DNA from 3 places in the Blastococcus sp. SYSU D00868 genome. Region 1 is predicted to be linked to each of the others. Evidence: riboswitches for the same ligand, from Rfam matches in the RefSeq annotation. Region 1 holds a riboswitch; each other region holds the start of a gene.
What was found. A riboswitch is a leader RNA that binds a small molecule or an ion and turns the genes downstream of it on or off. The one in region 1 is predicted to bind S-adenosylmethionine.
Positions count from the first base shown of each region.

Region 1 (4,829 bases):
GCGCTGTACCTGCCCGACGACGGCGGCCACCCCGGCCGGTTCACGGCCACGGCGCTCACGATCGGCCCCTGGGAGCCGGACGTGCAGCACGCCGGGCCGCCCGCGGCACTGCTGGCCCGCGCGGTGGAGCGGGCGGGCGGCCTGCCGGGCGGGCAGACGGTCCGGCTGGCCTACGACATCCTCGGGCCGGTGCCGGTCGGGCCGGTCCGGGTGGCGTCGCGGGTGCTGCGGCCCGGGCGGCGGGTCGAGCTGGTCGAGGCGACGCTCGAGGCCGACGGCCGGGCGTGCATGCGGGCGACCGCGTGGCGGATGCGCACCCGGGAGACGTCGCCGGTCGACGTCCTCGCCCCGGACGCGCCGCACCCCACCGGGCCGGAGGACGGCCGGGCCGAGGTGCCCGGCGTCTTCGCCACCGACGTGGCCTACCACCGCGCGCTGGAGTGGCGGTTCACCGCCGGCTCGTTCAACTCCCCCGGTCCGGCGGCCGCCTGGACCCGTCCGCTGGCGCCGCTCGTCGCCGGCGAGCCGATCACCCCGCTGGAGCACCTGCTGGTGATGACCGACGCGGCCAGCGGCATCTCCGCCGAGCTGGACTGGTCGCGGGCCACCTTCGCCAACGTCGACCTGACCGTCTCGCTGTACCGGCCGCCGGCCGGCGAGTGGCTGGCCATGGACGCCACCACCGCGCTCGGCCCGGCCGGCGCGGCGCAGTGCTTCGCCGACCTGTTCGACGGCACCGGCCGGATCGGCCGGTCGGCGGCGTCGCTGTTCGTCGAGCCCCGCTGAGCGGCCCCGCAGCGGACTGGCCGGTCCGCCGGGGGGGCGGGAGGGTGGACGCCGACCCCGCCCCCGGCCCGGCGAGAGAGGACGCGCGTGCAACCGCTGGAGGACCTGCTGGAGTGGCTCGCGGGCCGCGGCCTGGAGATCGTGCTGATCATCCTGGCCTCGGTGCTGCTGGCCCGGTTCGTGGCCTGGGTGGGCAGCAAGATCACCGACAGCATCGACCGGCGCTCCACCGGCGGGGACGCGCTCGTCCGCTCCGAGGCGGCCAAGCACCGGCACTCGCTGACCCAGGTCATCACCTGGACGCTGATCGTCCTCGTCTACGCCGTCGCGGTCTTCTTCGTGCTCGACCGGCTGGGCGTCCCGGTCACCGGGCTGGTCGCGCCGGCCACCGTGCTCGGCGTCGGCCTCGGCTTCGGCGCCCAGCGGATCGTCGGCGACGTCCTGGCCGGGTTCTTCATCATCACCGAGCGGCAGTACGGCTTCGGCGACGTCGTCGCGATCGCCGTCACCGGCGCCGCGGAGCCGGCCAACGGGACGGTCGAGGACGTCACGCTGCGGGTCACCCGGGTCCGCTCGCCCAACGGCGAGGTCATCACCGTCCCGAACGGGCAGATCGTCAAGGTCGTCAACCTCTCCCGCGACTGGGCGCGCGCGGTGATCGACGTCCCGGTGCCGACCAGCGTCGACGTCAACCGGGCCAACGAGCTGCTGCGCGAGGTGGGCCGGGAGGCGTTCGCCGACCCGCACCTGCGGCAGCTGCTGCTCGACGAGCCGACCGTGATGGGCGTGGAGAGCCTCGGCCTGGAGGAGGTCAACGTCCGGGTGGTCGCCCGCACGCTGCCGGGCAAGCAGTTCGAGGTCGGCCGCGACCTGCGCGCCCGCATCGTCCTGGCGTTCCGCCGGCTGGGCGTCGCCGTGCCGGTGGCCGACGGCGACGGGCAGGCCGGGAACGGCGTCCGGTCGGAGGCCCGCCGGTGACCGGCCCCACCCCGGACCCCGGCCGGGAGCCCGGCGCGCGGCCGGAACCCGCCCCGTCCATGCCGACGGCCCCCGCGCCGACCATGTCCACGGCCCCGGCCGAGGGCCCGCGCCGCTGGTGGGCGGCGATCCCGCGGCGGCTGGGCCGGGCACGCACGTCGACCGTCGTCCTCGCCGTGCTGTTCGTGTCGCTCGGGCTGCTCTACCTCTACGTCCGCCCCGAGACGACCGACCCCGCGCCGGCCGGGGAGACCTCCGAGGTCGTCCCCGCGCCGGCTCCCACCACCGAGCCCACCGAGCCGGCGCCGACGACCGAGCCGGAGACCGCGTCGCCGACGGGCACGCGGCCGACGACGACCGCCCCCTCCACCACCGGCGGCTCCGACGAGGAGGAGGCGACGCCGGCGGAGGAGACCCCCACCGCCGAGCCTCCGCCGACCTCGTCGGAGCCGACCGCCACCCGCACCCCCACCGGCACCCGCGCCCCCACCAGCGGGACCAGCTCCGCGCCGACCGGCTGAGGGGCCCGCGGGACCCCTGTGACGGGCGGTGCGCGGCGGCCGCTAGATTCCGGCTGGCTCACGAGAGGCAGTGACAAGCACCTGGCTGGCTGCCCGGCAACCTCTACTCCGTCCGAGGTGCTCCAGGGGAAGAGCCGGTCGGACGGCGCCCGCCGCCCGGCAAGACGGAGTCCCCGGTGCGCCGCCGGGCCTCCCGACCGAGAGGAGACCGGCGCATGACCGACCCGCAGAGCTGGAGCTTCGAGACCCGGCAGATCCACGCCGGCACGAGCCCGGACCCGACGACCGGGGCCCGCGCCCTGCCGATCTACGCGACGACGAGCTACCAGTTCCGCGACGCCCAGCACGCCGCCGACCTGTTCGCGCTGGCCGAGATGGGCAACATCTACACGCGGATCATGAACCCGACGCAGGACGCGCTGGAGCAGCGCGTGGCGTCGCTGGAGGGCGGCGTCGCGGCGCTCGCCGTCTCCAGCGGCCAGGCCGCCGAGACCCTGGCGATCCTGAACGTCGCCGAGGCCGGCAGCCACATCGTGGCGTCGGCGTCGCTGTACGGCGGCACCTACAACCTGCTGCACCACTCGCTGCCCAAGCTGGGCGTCACGGTGTCCTTCGTCGAGGACCCCGACGACCCGGAGAACTGGCAGTCGCTGGTCCAGGAGAACACCAAGGCCTTCTACGCCGAGACGATCGGCAACCCGAAGGGCGACGTCCTCGACATCAGCGCGGTCTCCGAGGTCGCGCACCGCAACGGCGTCCCGCTGATCGTCGACAACACCATCGCCACGCCCTACCTGATCCGGCCGATCGAGTTCGGCGCCGACGTCGTCGTCCACTCGGCGACCAAGTACCTGGGCGGGCACGGCACCGCGATCGCCGGCCTGATCGTCGACTCGGGCAACTTCGACTGGACCAGCGGCAAGTTCCCCGGCTTCACCGAGCCCGACCCGACCTACCACGGCGTCGTCTACGCCGACCTCGGCGCGCCGGCCTACGCGCTCAAGGCCCGGGTGCAGCTGCTGCGCGACCTCGGCCCGGCGATCAGCCCGTTCAACGCCTTCCTCGTGGTGCAGGGCATCGAGACGCTGTCGCTGCGGATGGAGCGCCACGTCGCCAACGCTCAGCGGGTGGCCGAGTTCCTCGAGGGCCACGACGCCGTCGACCGGGTCAACTACCCCGGCCTGGCGTCCTCCCCGTGGCACGCCGCGCAGCAGAAGTACGCGCCCCGCGGCGCGGGCGCGGTGCTGACCTTCGAGCTGCACGGCGGCGTGGAGGCCGGCAAGCGCTTCGTCGACGCCCTGGAGCTGCACAGCCACGTGGCCAACATCGGCGACGTGCGCAGCCTGGTGATCCACCCGGCGTCGACCACCCACTCGCAGCTCACGCCCGAGGAGCAGCTGACCACCCGGGTCACCCCGGGCCTGGTGCGCCTCGCCGTGGGCCTGGAGGGGATCGAGGACATCCTCGCCGACCTGGAGGCCGGCTTCCGCGCCGCCAAGGAGGCCTGACGTGCCCGGGGTCCGGGACGCCGGCCCGGCGTCCCGGACCCCACCGCGCACCGGCGGTTGGCGGGACGGCGACCCGGCCGGGGACCGGCTGTTCCTCGACCTGGACACGGTCCTGGAGGGGCCGCTCGCCCTGGAGCGCGGCGGGGTGCTGCCCGGCGTCCGCGTCGCCTACGAGACGTGGGGGACGCTCGCGCCCGACGGCGGCAACGCCGTGCTGGTCGAGCACGCCCTGACCGGCGACAGCCACCTGGCCGGCCCGGCCGGGCCGGGGCACCCCACGCCCGGCTGGTGGGAGGGGCTGGTCGGGCCGGGCGCCCCGCTGGACACCGACCGGCTGTTCGTCGTCTGCGCCAACGTGCTCGGCGGCTGCCAGGGCACCACCGGCCCCTCCTCGACCGCGCCGGACGGCGCCCCCTGGGGCTCCCGCTTCCCGGCGGTGACGGTCGCCGACCAGGTGGCGGTGGAGGCGGCGCTGGCCGACGCGCTCGGCGTCCGCCGCTGGGCCGCGGTGCTGGGCGGCTCGATGGGCGGGATGCGCGCGCTGGAGTGGGCCGTCGCGCACCCCGATCGGGTCGGTGCGCTGTTCTTCCTCGCCTCCGGCGCCGCGGTGACCGCCGACCAGCTGGGCACCCAGACGACCCAGCAGACGGCGATCCGCAGCGACCCCGCCTGGGCCGGCGGCGACCACCTCCCCGCCCCCGGACCGGTCGCCGGGCTCGGCGTCGCCCGGCGGATCGCCCACCTCACCTACCGCAGCGACCTGGAGCTGGAGGAGCGGTTCGGCGCCGTCGTGCAGGACGACGGCCGGTTCGCCGTCGCCTCCTACCTCGACCACCACGCCGCCAAGCTGGTCGCCCGCTTCGACGCCGGCAGCTACGTGGTGCTCACCGAGTCGATGAACACCTGGGACGTCGGCCGCGGGCGGGGCGGCGTCGAGGCGGCGCTGGCCCGGGTGACCGCGCGGGCGGTGGTGGCCGGCGTGGACAGCGACCGGCTCTACCCCCTGGCGCTGCAGCAGCGGGTGGCCGACGCGCTC
Region 1 is NZ_JBJGZO010000005.1:54,442-59,270, reverse strand. Features, by position in the region: gene ACI79F_RS06135 (thioesterase family protein) at 1-786, shown strand, start outside; gene ACI79F_RS06130 (mechanosensitive ion channel family protein) at 874-1,764, shown strand; gene ACI79F_RS06125 (hypothetical protein) at 1,848-2,285, shown strand; SAM riboswitch class IV at 2,342-2,457, shown strand; gene ACI79F_RS06120 (bifunctional o-acetylhomoserine/o-acetylserine sulfhydrylase) at 2,501-3,793, shown strand; gene metX (homoserine O-acetyltransferase MetX) at 3,795-4,829, shown strand, end outside.

Region 2 (4,829 bases), on a different contig from region 1:
GCGGGGTGCGGTGGTGGCCCAGCGCCAGGTTGTCGGCCACCGGCAGCGCGGCGGCGGTGCCCACGCCGGGGCGGTCCTCGGGCACGTAGGCGACGCCCCGCGCGCGGCGCTCGCGGATGCCGAGGCCGGCCAGGTCGCGGCCGTGCAGCCGGACGACGCCCGCCTGCGGGGTGCGCAGGCCGACGACGGCCTCCACCAGCTCCCGCTGGCCGTTGCCGGAGACCCCGGCGATGCCGACGACCTCGCCGGGGTGCACGCGCAGCGAGACGTCCTGCACGCGGCTGGCGCCGGGCGCGGCGGGCATCCGCAGGCCGGTCACCTCGAGCACCGGGTCGCCGGTGACGGCGCCGCGCGGGTTGACGGCGGGGACGAGCCCGCGGCCGATCATCGCCTCGACGATCTCGCCGGCGGTGGTGTCGCGGGTGGTGAGCCGGGCGGTGACGGCGCCGTCGCGCAGCACGGTGACCCGGTCGGTCGCCTCGAGCACCTCGCGGACCTTGTGGGTGACCAGGGCGACCGTCGTCCCCTGCTCGGCCATCCGCCGGACGACGGCGAACAGCGAGTCGACCTCGCCGGGGGTGAGCACGGCGGTCGGCTCGTCGAGGATGAGCACCTCGGCCTGCCGGTGCAGCGCCTTGAGGATCTCCACCCGCTGGCGGACGCCGAGGGGCAGCGTGTCGACGCGGGCGGTGGGGTCGACGTCCAGGCCGATGCGGGCGGAGAGCTCCGCCACCCGCCGCTCGGCGGCCCGCCGGTCCAGCACCCCGAAGCGGGCCGGCTCGGCGCGGTAGACGACGTTCTCGGCCACGCTCAGCGAGCCGAACAGCCGGAAGTGCTGGTGCACCATGCCCAGGCCGGCGGCGATGGCGTCCAGCGGCGAGGACAGCCGCACCTCGCGGCCGTCGCGCAGCACCTGCCCGGCGTCGGGCCGGTGCAGGCCGTAGAGCACCGACATCAGGGTGGACTTGCCGGCCCCGTTCTCCCCGACGACGGCGTGCACGGTGCCGCGCTCGAGGACCAGGTCCACGCCGTCGACGGCGACGACGGGGCCGAAGCGCTTGGTGATGCCGCGCAGCTCGGCCGCGGGGGGAGCCCCCGCGGCCGAGCGCGCGTCGGTCGTGCTGCCGGTCATCCAGCGGCCGGGTCGTCCACGGTGATCGTGCCGTCGATGATCTGCTGGCGGATGCCCTCGAGCTGCTCGATGACGTCCGGGCGGTCGGCGATCAGGCAGCCGGAGTCGGCCACGTCGTCGGCGAAGGCGGTCAGGCCCACGCCGTCCTCGGCCAGGCCGTAGACCTGCGAGCCGCCGCTGTCGCCGTCCAGGATGGAGCGGACCGACTCCTCCAGCGCGACGTCGACGTTCTTGATGACGTTGTCGACGACCTGGCCCGGGGCCGAGCCGCACTCGTTCACGTCGACGCCGTAGGCCTGGAAGGCGCCGGACGCGGCGACCTCGAAGGCGCCGACGTTGCTGCCGGAGGCGGCGAGCAGCACCTGGTCGGCCCCGCCGTCGGCGAGCACCTGCGCCTGCGCCCCGCCGCGCGCCGGGTCACCGAAGGGGTTGTCGCCGCCGACGAACAGCGGGGTGGAGGCGACGGTGGGGTTCACGCTCTGCGCGCCGGCCAGGAAGGGGTCGACCCAGCGGCGGATGAACGGGGTGTCGAGGGCGGCGACGACGCCGATCTGGCCCGACTGGGTGAGGAGCCCGGCCTCGACGCCGGCCAGGTAGGTGGCCTCGTGCTCGCGGAAGGCGGCGCAGGTGACGTTGTCCGGCTGCGGGTCCGGGCAGCCGTCGACGAGCAGGAACTGCTGGTCGGGGTTGTCGACCGGCACCGTGGCGAAGGCGTCCTGCAGGGAGAAGGTCAGGCCGATGACGATGTCGGGCTGCTCGCGGACGGCGGCCTCGACGTTCTGCTGGATCGACGTCGGGTCGTTGCTCTCGAAGACGTCGAGCTCCAGCCCCTCCTCGTCGGCGACCCGCTGGGCGCCCTCGATCGCGAGCTCGAGGAAGTTGTTGCCGCCGACCGGGTTGGGGGTGATCACGATGATCGAGCCGGCGGAGTCGCCGCCGTCGCCGCTCCCCCCGCCGGAGTCGCTGTCGGAGCAGGCCGTGAGGCCCGCGAGGGCCACGAGGGCCAGCGCGGGCAGCCGGCCCCGGCTGTGGACGAGGTTCATCGGGTCTCCCTGGGAGCGGGCGCGGCGTGCGCGCTGGTCGGGCGACACCGTGACCGGTCCGGCCGGAGGGGGGCGGCCTCGGCGTCCACCCGATCCTCCTCGTCCTTACCGGGACACGGTGTCCAGGTCTGGTCGTCACCCGGAAGCACCCCGCGACGGAGAGGGTTGCCGGCCAGCGAGCCGGGGCTTGACGCTGGCGCTCAGGACCGGTCGAGAACTTACACGCGCCCGGCCCCCGGGAGGGCGGCGGCCCTCCGCCGACCGTCCCGCAGCCCGGGACGGCGGTCCACTCAGTGGGACGCCGTCCGGCCGCAGCCGCCGGTGGGAGACTGGCCGCCGTGACCCTGCCCAGCGCCGCGCTCACCGAGCGGATGCAGCCCTTCGCCACCACGGTGTTCGCCGAGATGTCGGCGCTGGCGGTACGCACCGGGGCGATCAACCTGGGCCAGGGCTTCCCGGACACCGACGGGCCCGACTCGCTGCTGGAGGACGCCGTCGGCGCGATCCGCGGCGGCGCCAACCAGTACCCGCCCGGCCCCGGCGTCGCCGAGCTGCGGGAGGCGGTCGCCGCCCACCAGGCGCGCTTCCGCGGGCTGCGGGTGGACCCGGGCGACGTCCTGGTCACCGTCGGCGCGACCGAGGCGATCGCCGCCGCCGTCCTCGCGCTCACCACCCCCGGCGACGAGGTGGTGACCTTCGAGCCCTACTACGACAGCTACGCCGCCACCGTCGCGCTCGCCGGGGCCACCCGGCGGACCGTGGTGCTGCGCTCGCCGGACTTCGCCGTCGACGAGGCGGCGCTGCGGGCGGCGTTCACGCCCCGCACCAGGCTGGTGCTGCTCAACACCCCGCACAACCCGACCGGCAAGGTCTTCACCCGCGCCGAGCTCGAGCTGGTCGCCCGGCTGGCCGCCGAGCACGACGCGGTCGTCGTCGCCGACGAGGTCTACGAGCACATGACCTACGGCGTCCCGCACCTGTCGATCGCGACGCTGCCGGGGATGGCCGAGCGGACGCTGACCATCTCCTCGGCCGGCAAGACGTTCTCGGTGACCGGCTGGAAGGTCGGCTGGGTGCACGGTCCGACGGAGCTCGTCGCCGCCGTCCGGGCGGTCAAGCAGTTCCTCACCTACGTCGGCAGCGGCCCGTTCCAGCCGGCCGTGGCCCGGGCGCTGGCCCTGCCCGACGAGTACTTCGACGGGCTGCGCGCCGACCTCGCCCGCAAGCGCGACCTGCTCGTGGCCGGGCTGACCGCGGCGGGCTTCGCAGTGAACCGGCCGGACGGCACCTACTTCGTCACCGCCGACGCCGCGCCGCTGGGCTACACCGACTCGATGGCGCTGTGCTGGGACCTGCCGCAGCTGGCCGGCGTGGTGGGCGTGCCGGTGCGGGTGTTCCACGACGACCAGGACGCGGCGCCGTCCCTGGTGCGGTTCGCGTTCTGCAAGCAGGACGCCGTCCTCACCGAGGCCGCCGAGCGGCTGGCCCGCCTCGGCGCCCGCCTGGCCCGCTGACCCCGCCCCCCTCGACGAGATCTGCACAGTCGACGCCATCAGCCGTCGATGGTGACGAGTGTGCAGATCTCGCCGAGGGGGCGGTCCTTCCTCAGTAGGTGAAGCGGCCGACGGTGCTGCGCAGGTCCGACGCCATCCGCGACAGCTCGTCGACGGCGGTGCGGGTCTGGGCGAGCGCCTGGGTGGTGGAGTCGGCGGCGGTGGAGACGCCGGTGATGTTGTCGGCGATCTGACCGGAGCCCTGCGCCGCCTCGGCGACCGACCGCGCCATCTCGTTGGTGGTGGCGGTCTGCTCCTCCACCGCGCTGGCGATGGTGGTCTGCCGGTCGGAGATCTGGGCGACGATCGAGCTGATCTCCCCGATCGCCGCGACCGCGGCGGTGGTGTCGCCCTGGATGGCCTGCACCCGCCGGGCGATGTCCTCGGTGGCCTTCGCCGTCTCCTGGGCCAGCTCCTTGACCTCGTTGGCGACGACGGCGAAGCCCTTGCCGGCCTCGCCTGCGCGGGCGGCCTCGATGGTGGCGTTGAGGGCGAGGAGGTTCGTCTGCTCCGCGATGCTCGTGATCACCTTCACGACGTTGCCGATCTCCGCAGAGGACTCCCCCAGCTTCGCCACGGTGGCGGTCGTCGTCTCGGCCGCCGTGACGGCGCGGTGCGCGACCTCCGAGGCCTCGGCGGCGTTGGTCGCGATCTCCCGGATCGAGGCGCCCATCTGCTCCGCGCCCGCGGCCACGGTCGCCACGCTGCGCGACACCTCCTCGGCGGCGCCGGCCACCACCCCGGACTGCGCCGAGGTCTCGCCCGCCGAGGCCGAGATCTGCGCCGAGGACGCCGACAGCTCCTCCGACGACGCCGCCACCGCGTCCGCCGCGCCGACCACCGTGGCCATGACGCCGCGCAGGCTCTGCTGGGCGGAATCGAGCGCGGCGGCCATGCGGCCCACCTCGTCCGCGCCGTCGACGGAGACGGCCACGGTCAGGTCGCCGGCGGCCAGGGCCTCGGCGGAGCGCTGCACGGCCTGCAGGTTGCGGACCATCCGGCGGACGACGACCACGGTCAGCCCGACGGCGAGCACCACGGCGGTCAGCGAGGTGACCAGCAGCAGCGTGATGGCGTTGCTCGCGTCGTCCTCGCTGGCGG
Region 2 is NZ_JBJGZO010000008.1:124,972-129,800, reverse strand. Features, by position in the region: gene ACI79F_RS09790 (ABC transporter ATP-binding protein) at 1-1,132, opposite strand, end outside; gene ACI79F_RS09785 (BMP family ABC transporter substrate-binding protein) at 1,129-2,175, opposite strand; SAM riboswitch class IV at 2,272-2,383, opposite strand; gene ACI79F_RS09780 (pyridoxal phosphate-dependent aminotransferase) at 2,514-3,689, shown strand; gene ACI79F_RS09775 (methyl-accepting chemotaxis protein) at 3,781-4,829, opposite strand, start outside.
Region 2: linked by a shared signal. The riboswitch ahead of ACI79F_RS09785 (BMP family ABC transporter substrate-binding protein) and the one ahead of ACI79F_RS06120 (bifunctional o-acetylhomoserine/o-acetylserine sulfhydrylase) in region 1 are both predicted to bind S-adenosylmethionine.

Region 3 (4,829 bases), on a different contig from region 1:
GAGCTCGACCTCGGTCGCGGCGCCGGCCTTGATGACGGCGACGCCACCGGCCAGCTTGGCCAGGCGCTCCTGCAGCTTCTCGCGGTCGTAGTCGGAGTCCGACTTCTCGATCTCGGCGCGGATCTGGTTCACCCGGCCGGCGATCTGGTCGCTGTCACCGGCGCCCTCGACGATCGTCGTCTCGTCCTTGGTGACGACGACCTTGCGGGCGCGGCCCAGCAGGTCCAGACCGGCGTTCTCGAGCTTGAGGCCGACCTCCTCGCTGATGACCTGGCCACCGGCGAGGATGGCGATGTCGGCGAGCATGGCCTTGCGGCGGTCACCGAAGCCGGGGGCCTTCACCGCGACGGACTTGAAGGTCCCGCGGATCTTGTTCACGACCAGGGTCGCCAGGGCCTCGCCCTCGACGTCCTCGGCGATGATGGCCAGCGGCTTGCCCGACTGCATGACCTTCTCCAGCAGCGGGAGCAGGTCCTTGACCGAGCTGATCTTGCTGTTGACGACGAGCACGTACGGGTCGTCGAGGACGGCCTCCATGCGCTCGGTGTCGGTCACGAAGTAGGGCGAGATGTAGCCCTTGTCGAAGCGCATGCCCTCGGTGAGCTCGAGCTCCAGGCCGAAGGTGTTGCTCTCCTCGACCGTGATCACGCCCTCCTTGCCGACCTTGTCCATCGCCTCGGCGATGAGCTCGCCGATGGCCGGGTCAGCGGCGGAGATCGACGCGGTCGCGGCGATCTGCTCCTTGGTCTCGACGTCCTTGGCGGTCGAGAGGAGGTACTCGGTGACCGAGGCGACGGCCTTCTCGATGCCCTTCTTCAGGGCCATCGGGTTGGCGCCGGCGGCGACGTTGCGCAGACCCTCGCGGACGAGCGCCTGGGCCAGCACGGTGGCGGTGGTGGTGCCGTCACCCGCGACGTCGTCGGTCTTCTTCGCGACCTCCTTGACCAGCTCGGCGCCGATCTTCTCCCACGGGTCCTCGAGCTCGATCTCCTTGGCGATGCTGACACCGTCGTTGGTGATCGTGGGGGCGCCCCACTTCTTCTCGAGGACGACGTTGCGGCCCTTGGGGCCGAGCGTCACCTTGACGGCGTCGGCGAGGGTGTTCATGCCCCGCTCGAGGCCGCGGCGCGCCTCTTCCTCGAAGGCGATCATCTTGGCCATGTGGTGATGTCCTCCATGCATGGATCGCTGCACGGCCGGGACCGGCGCCCGCGACGGACGACACCGGCACGGCGGGCGCTCCGTCGGCCCGCGCACCAGTGCCTCACCGTTCCGACCTGATTGGCACTCGGCACTGTCGAGTGCCAACCGAAAGTCTGGCACTCGGGACCGGCGAGTGCAAGGAGAGGGGTCGGCGGTGACACTGCGGTCCTCCGGACCGCACCGCGGTCAGGTGCCGTCCCCGAATGCCGCTGAGCCGCTGAGCCGCTACCCGTGTCCCGGTCGGGGACCCTCGGGGCCCCGCGACCGTGCCACCCCGGCCACCTGCCGTCCCCGACTCCCAGCGTCCCGTCACCCGAACGTGACAGAGGCCCGGCCCCCGTTCGGGGACCGGGCCTCTGCGAGGACTGCGGAGGACTCAGGCGACGCGGACGCCGTCGGCCTGCGGGCCCTTCTCGCCCTGCACGACCTCGAACGTGACCCGCTGGCCCTCGTCGAGGCTCTTGTAGCCGTCCATCTGGATGGCCGAGTAGTGGACGAAGACGTCCTGGCCGCCGTCGACGGCGATGAAGCCGAAGCCCTTCTCGGCGTTGAACCACTTCACGGTGCCCTGTGCCACGTGTGCTCCCACGTCTCGTGCGTGCGGACGGTCTCCCGTCTACCGGGAGCCGGGTTACTCGCTCTTCCGCCCGTCGGACACGTGCGTGGAACTCGAACCGCGCGAGAAGGTACAACAAGGAGACGTCGAACACACCAGTCCGGCGCGCGACGCGGGCCCGTGGCGGCGGACGGCGTCGTTCCGCCACCCGGTCAGGGGACGAGCCTATCCCCTAGGCGATGAGCCCCGCCGCGCGGACCGACCGCAGCGAGGGCTCCACCCGGTGGGTGGGGCCGACGACCGGCTCCAGCGGGTCGAGGGTCTTGAGCCCCTCACCGGTGTTGAGGACGACGGTCTCCTTCGCCCGGTCCAGCCGCCCGTCGGCGACCAGCTGCCGGAGGACGGCGACGGTCACCCCGCCCGCGGTCTCGGCGAAGACGCCGGTGGTCCGGGCCAGGTCGCGGATGCCCTGGACGATCTCCTCGTCGCCGACCCGGCCGACCGAGCCGCCGGTGCGGCGGATGGCGTCCAGCGCGTACGGGCCGTCGGCGGGGTTGCCGATGTTGAGCGACTTGGCGATGCCGGTGGGCCTGACCGGCTTGACGACGTCCCAGCCGTTCTCGAACGCCGTGGCGATCGGGTCGCAGCCGGCCGACTGGGCACCGAAGATCGTCCACTCGGTGGCCTCGACGATGCCGGCGGCGGTCAGCTCGCGGAAGGCCTTGTCCACCTTGGTCAGCAGCGAGCCCGACGCCATCGGGATGACGACCTGGGCCGGGATCCGCCAGCCGAGCTGCTCGGCGATCTCGTAGCCCATCGTCTTGGAGCCCTCGGCGTAGTAGGGCCGCACGTTCTGGTTGACGAAGGCGGTGTCCTCGAACTCGTCGGTCTCGGCGAGCTCGCTGGTCAGCCGGTTGACGTCGTCGTAGGAGCCGTCGACGGCGACCAGCGTCTGGCCGTAGACCGCCGACTGCACGACCTTGCCGGGCTCGAGGTCGGCGGGGATGAACACGTAGGAGGGCAGGCCGACGCGGGCGGCGTGCGCGGCCACCGAGTTCGCCAGGTTGCCCGTCGAGGCCGCGGCGATCTTCGTGTAGCCGAGCTTCTTCGCGGCGGTGGCCGCGAGGCTGACCACCCGGTCCTTGAACGAGTGGGTGGGGTTGGCCGAGTCGTCCTTGACCCACAGCCCGCCGGTGAGGCCCAGCTCCGCGGCGAGCCGGTCGGCGCGCACGAGCGGGGTCATGCCGGGGTCCAGCGAGACGCGGCCGGCCGGGTCCTGGCCCACCGGCAGCAGCGCGACGTAGCGCCAGATGTTCTGCGGCCCGGCCTCGATCTGCTCCCGGGTCACCGCCTTCATCAGCTCGGGGTCGTAGTCGACCTCGAGCGGGCCGAAGCACTCGGCGCACGCGTGCTCGGCGATCAGCCCGAAGGTGGCGCCGCAGTTGCGGCACACCAGGCCGCGGGCGGGACACGGCGGCACGGGGCCGCCGGCGCTCGAGTCGGCCTGGGTGGAGCCGGGAGCGGTCAGGGTCATGCGACGACTACCTCCTCATCTTCCCCGCGTCGGGCCGTCGAGCCGCGCGGGACGGAATTGGCACCTGCCGCCGCGCGGGTGCGCAGCTGGCGGTTGCCGGGGCTTCGTCGGGCCGTGTCCCTCTGCCCCTCTGGATGAGTGGAACGCCGCGAGCCTACCCGGGTCGGCCCGCGGTCCCGCGCGCGGCCAGACTGCGCGGGTGGCCACGCGCATCGTCTACACCGACATCGACGGCACGATGGTGGGCCCGCGCGGCTCCTTCTGGCACACCGCGGGCCGCGAGCTGACCGCCGACCCGGCCACCGCGCTGCTCGAGCTGCACCGGGCGGGCGTCGCGCTGGTGCTGGTCAGCGGCCGGACCTTCGAGCAGGTGGTGGAGGCGGCGCGGATCTTCGCCGCCGACGGCGCCATCGCCGAGCTGGGCGCGGTGGTCAGCTGGGACGGCGGCCGCGGCACGCACCGGCTCACCGGCGAGCTGCCCGCCGAGCACGCCGGCCGCACGCCGATGGACGTGATGGCCGAGGCCGGCGTCGTCGAGGAGCTGATGGCCCGCCACCCCGGCCGGCTGGAGTGGCACGCGCCGTGGCACTCGACGCACGAGACCGACGCGCTGCTGCGCGGCCGGGTCGACCCGCTGGCCGTCGACGCCGAGCTGGCGGAGCGGGGGTTCGGCTGGCTGACCCTCAAGGACAACGGCGCGATCCTGCCGACCTCCCGGATGACGCTGGACCCCGATCCGGCGCCGCCGCGGGTCTACCACCTCATGCCGCGCGGCATCTCCAAGGGCCTCGCCATCGCCTGGGACCTCGAGCGTCGCGGGATCGACCCGGCCGAGGCGGTGGCGATCGGCGACAGCGTGAGCGACCTGGAGATGGCGCCCGCGGTGGGCCGGCTGTGGATCACCGCGAACGGCGCCGAGGTCGACGGGATGGCCGATCGCCTGGACGCCGTCCCGAACGCCGCCGTCACCGGGGCCGCGATGGGCGAGGGCTGGGCCCAGGCGGTCCGCGCCAGCCTGTAGCGCAGTCGCCGGGTGACGGGAACCGTCACCCGGCGACTCCACTACCGCTCGGCCCGGACGCCGTGCTCGGTGCCGTCGGGCTCGCTGGAGGGGAACCGACGGCCCGCCGTGCGCGGCGACGGCAGCCAGGGTCGGTCGAGGTCGGTCACCGCCGGCTCGACGTGGTCGATCCCGTGGTGGCGTGGGGCGCCTGCTCCGGCCATGCCGGGGATCGCGCCGCGCCGGTACCCGCAGCGGAACCGCCCGGGTTCGCCGCGCGCGCCCGGTGCCCCTGGGTGATCATGTGTCGCGGGATGTCGCGGTCAGCGGGACGGCGGCGCCAAGGGGACGAGCAGCGGTCCGGACGGGCACTGGCGCACCGTCGCGCGGCGGCTGCTGACGGAGGGGAGTCATGGCCGACTCGAGCACGGCGGACCTCGGCAAGGGCAAGCGCATCACCGGCGGGGACCGCACCTCGCTGGCCGACGAGCTGCGCAAGCGGTACGACGAGGGGGAGAGCATCCGGTCGCTGGCCA
Region 3 is NZ_JBJGZO010000033.1:4,292-9,120, reverse strand. Features, by position in the region: gene groL (chaperonin GroEL) at 1-1,161, opposite strand, end outside; gene ACI79F_RS20680 (cold-shock protein) at 1,580-1,780, opposite strand; gene thrC (threonine synthase) at 1,992-3,293, opposite strand; SAM riboswitch class I at 3,306-3,434, opposite strand; gene ACI79F_RS20670 (HAD-IIB family hydrolase) at 3,493-4,314, shown strand; gene ACI79F_RS20665 (hypothetical protein) at 4,356-4,517, opposite strand; gene ACI79F_RS20660 (helix-turn-helix domain-containing protein) at 4,706-4,829, shown strand, end outside.
Region 3: linked by a shared signal. The riboswitch ahead of thrC (threonine synthase) and the one ahead of ACI79F_RS06120 (bifunctional o-acetylhomoserine/o-acetylserine sulfhydrylase) in region 1 are both predicted to bind S-adenosylmethionine.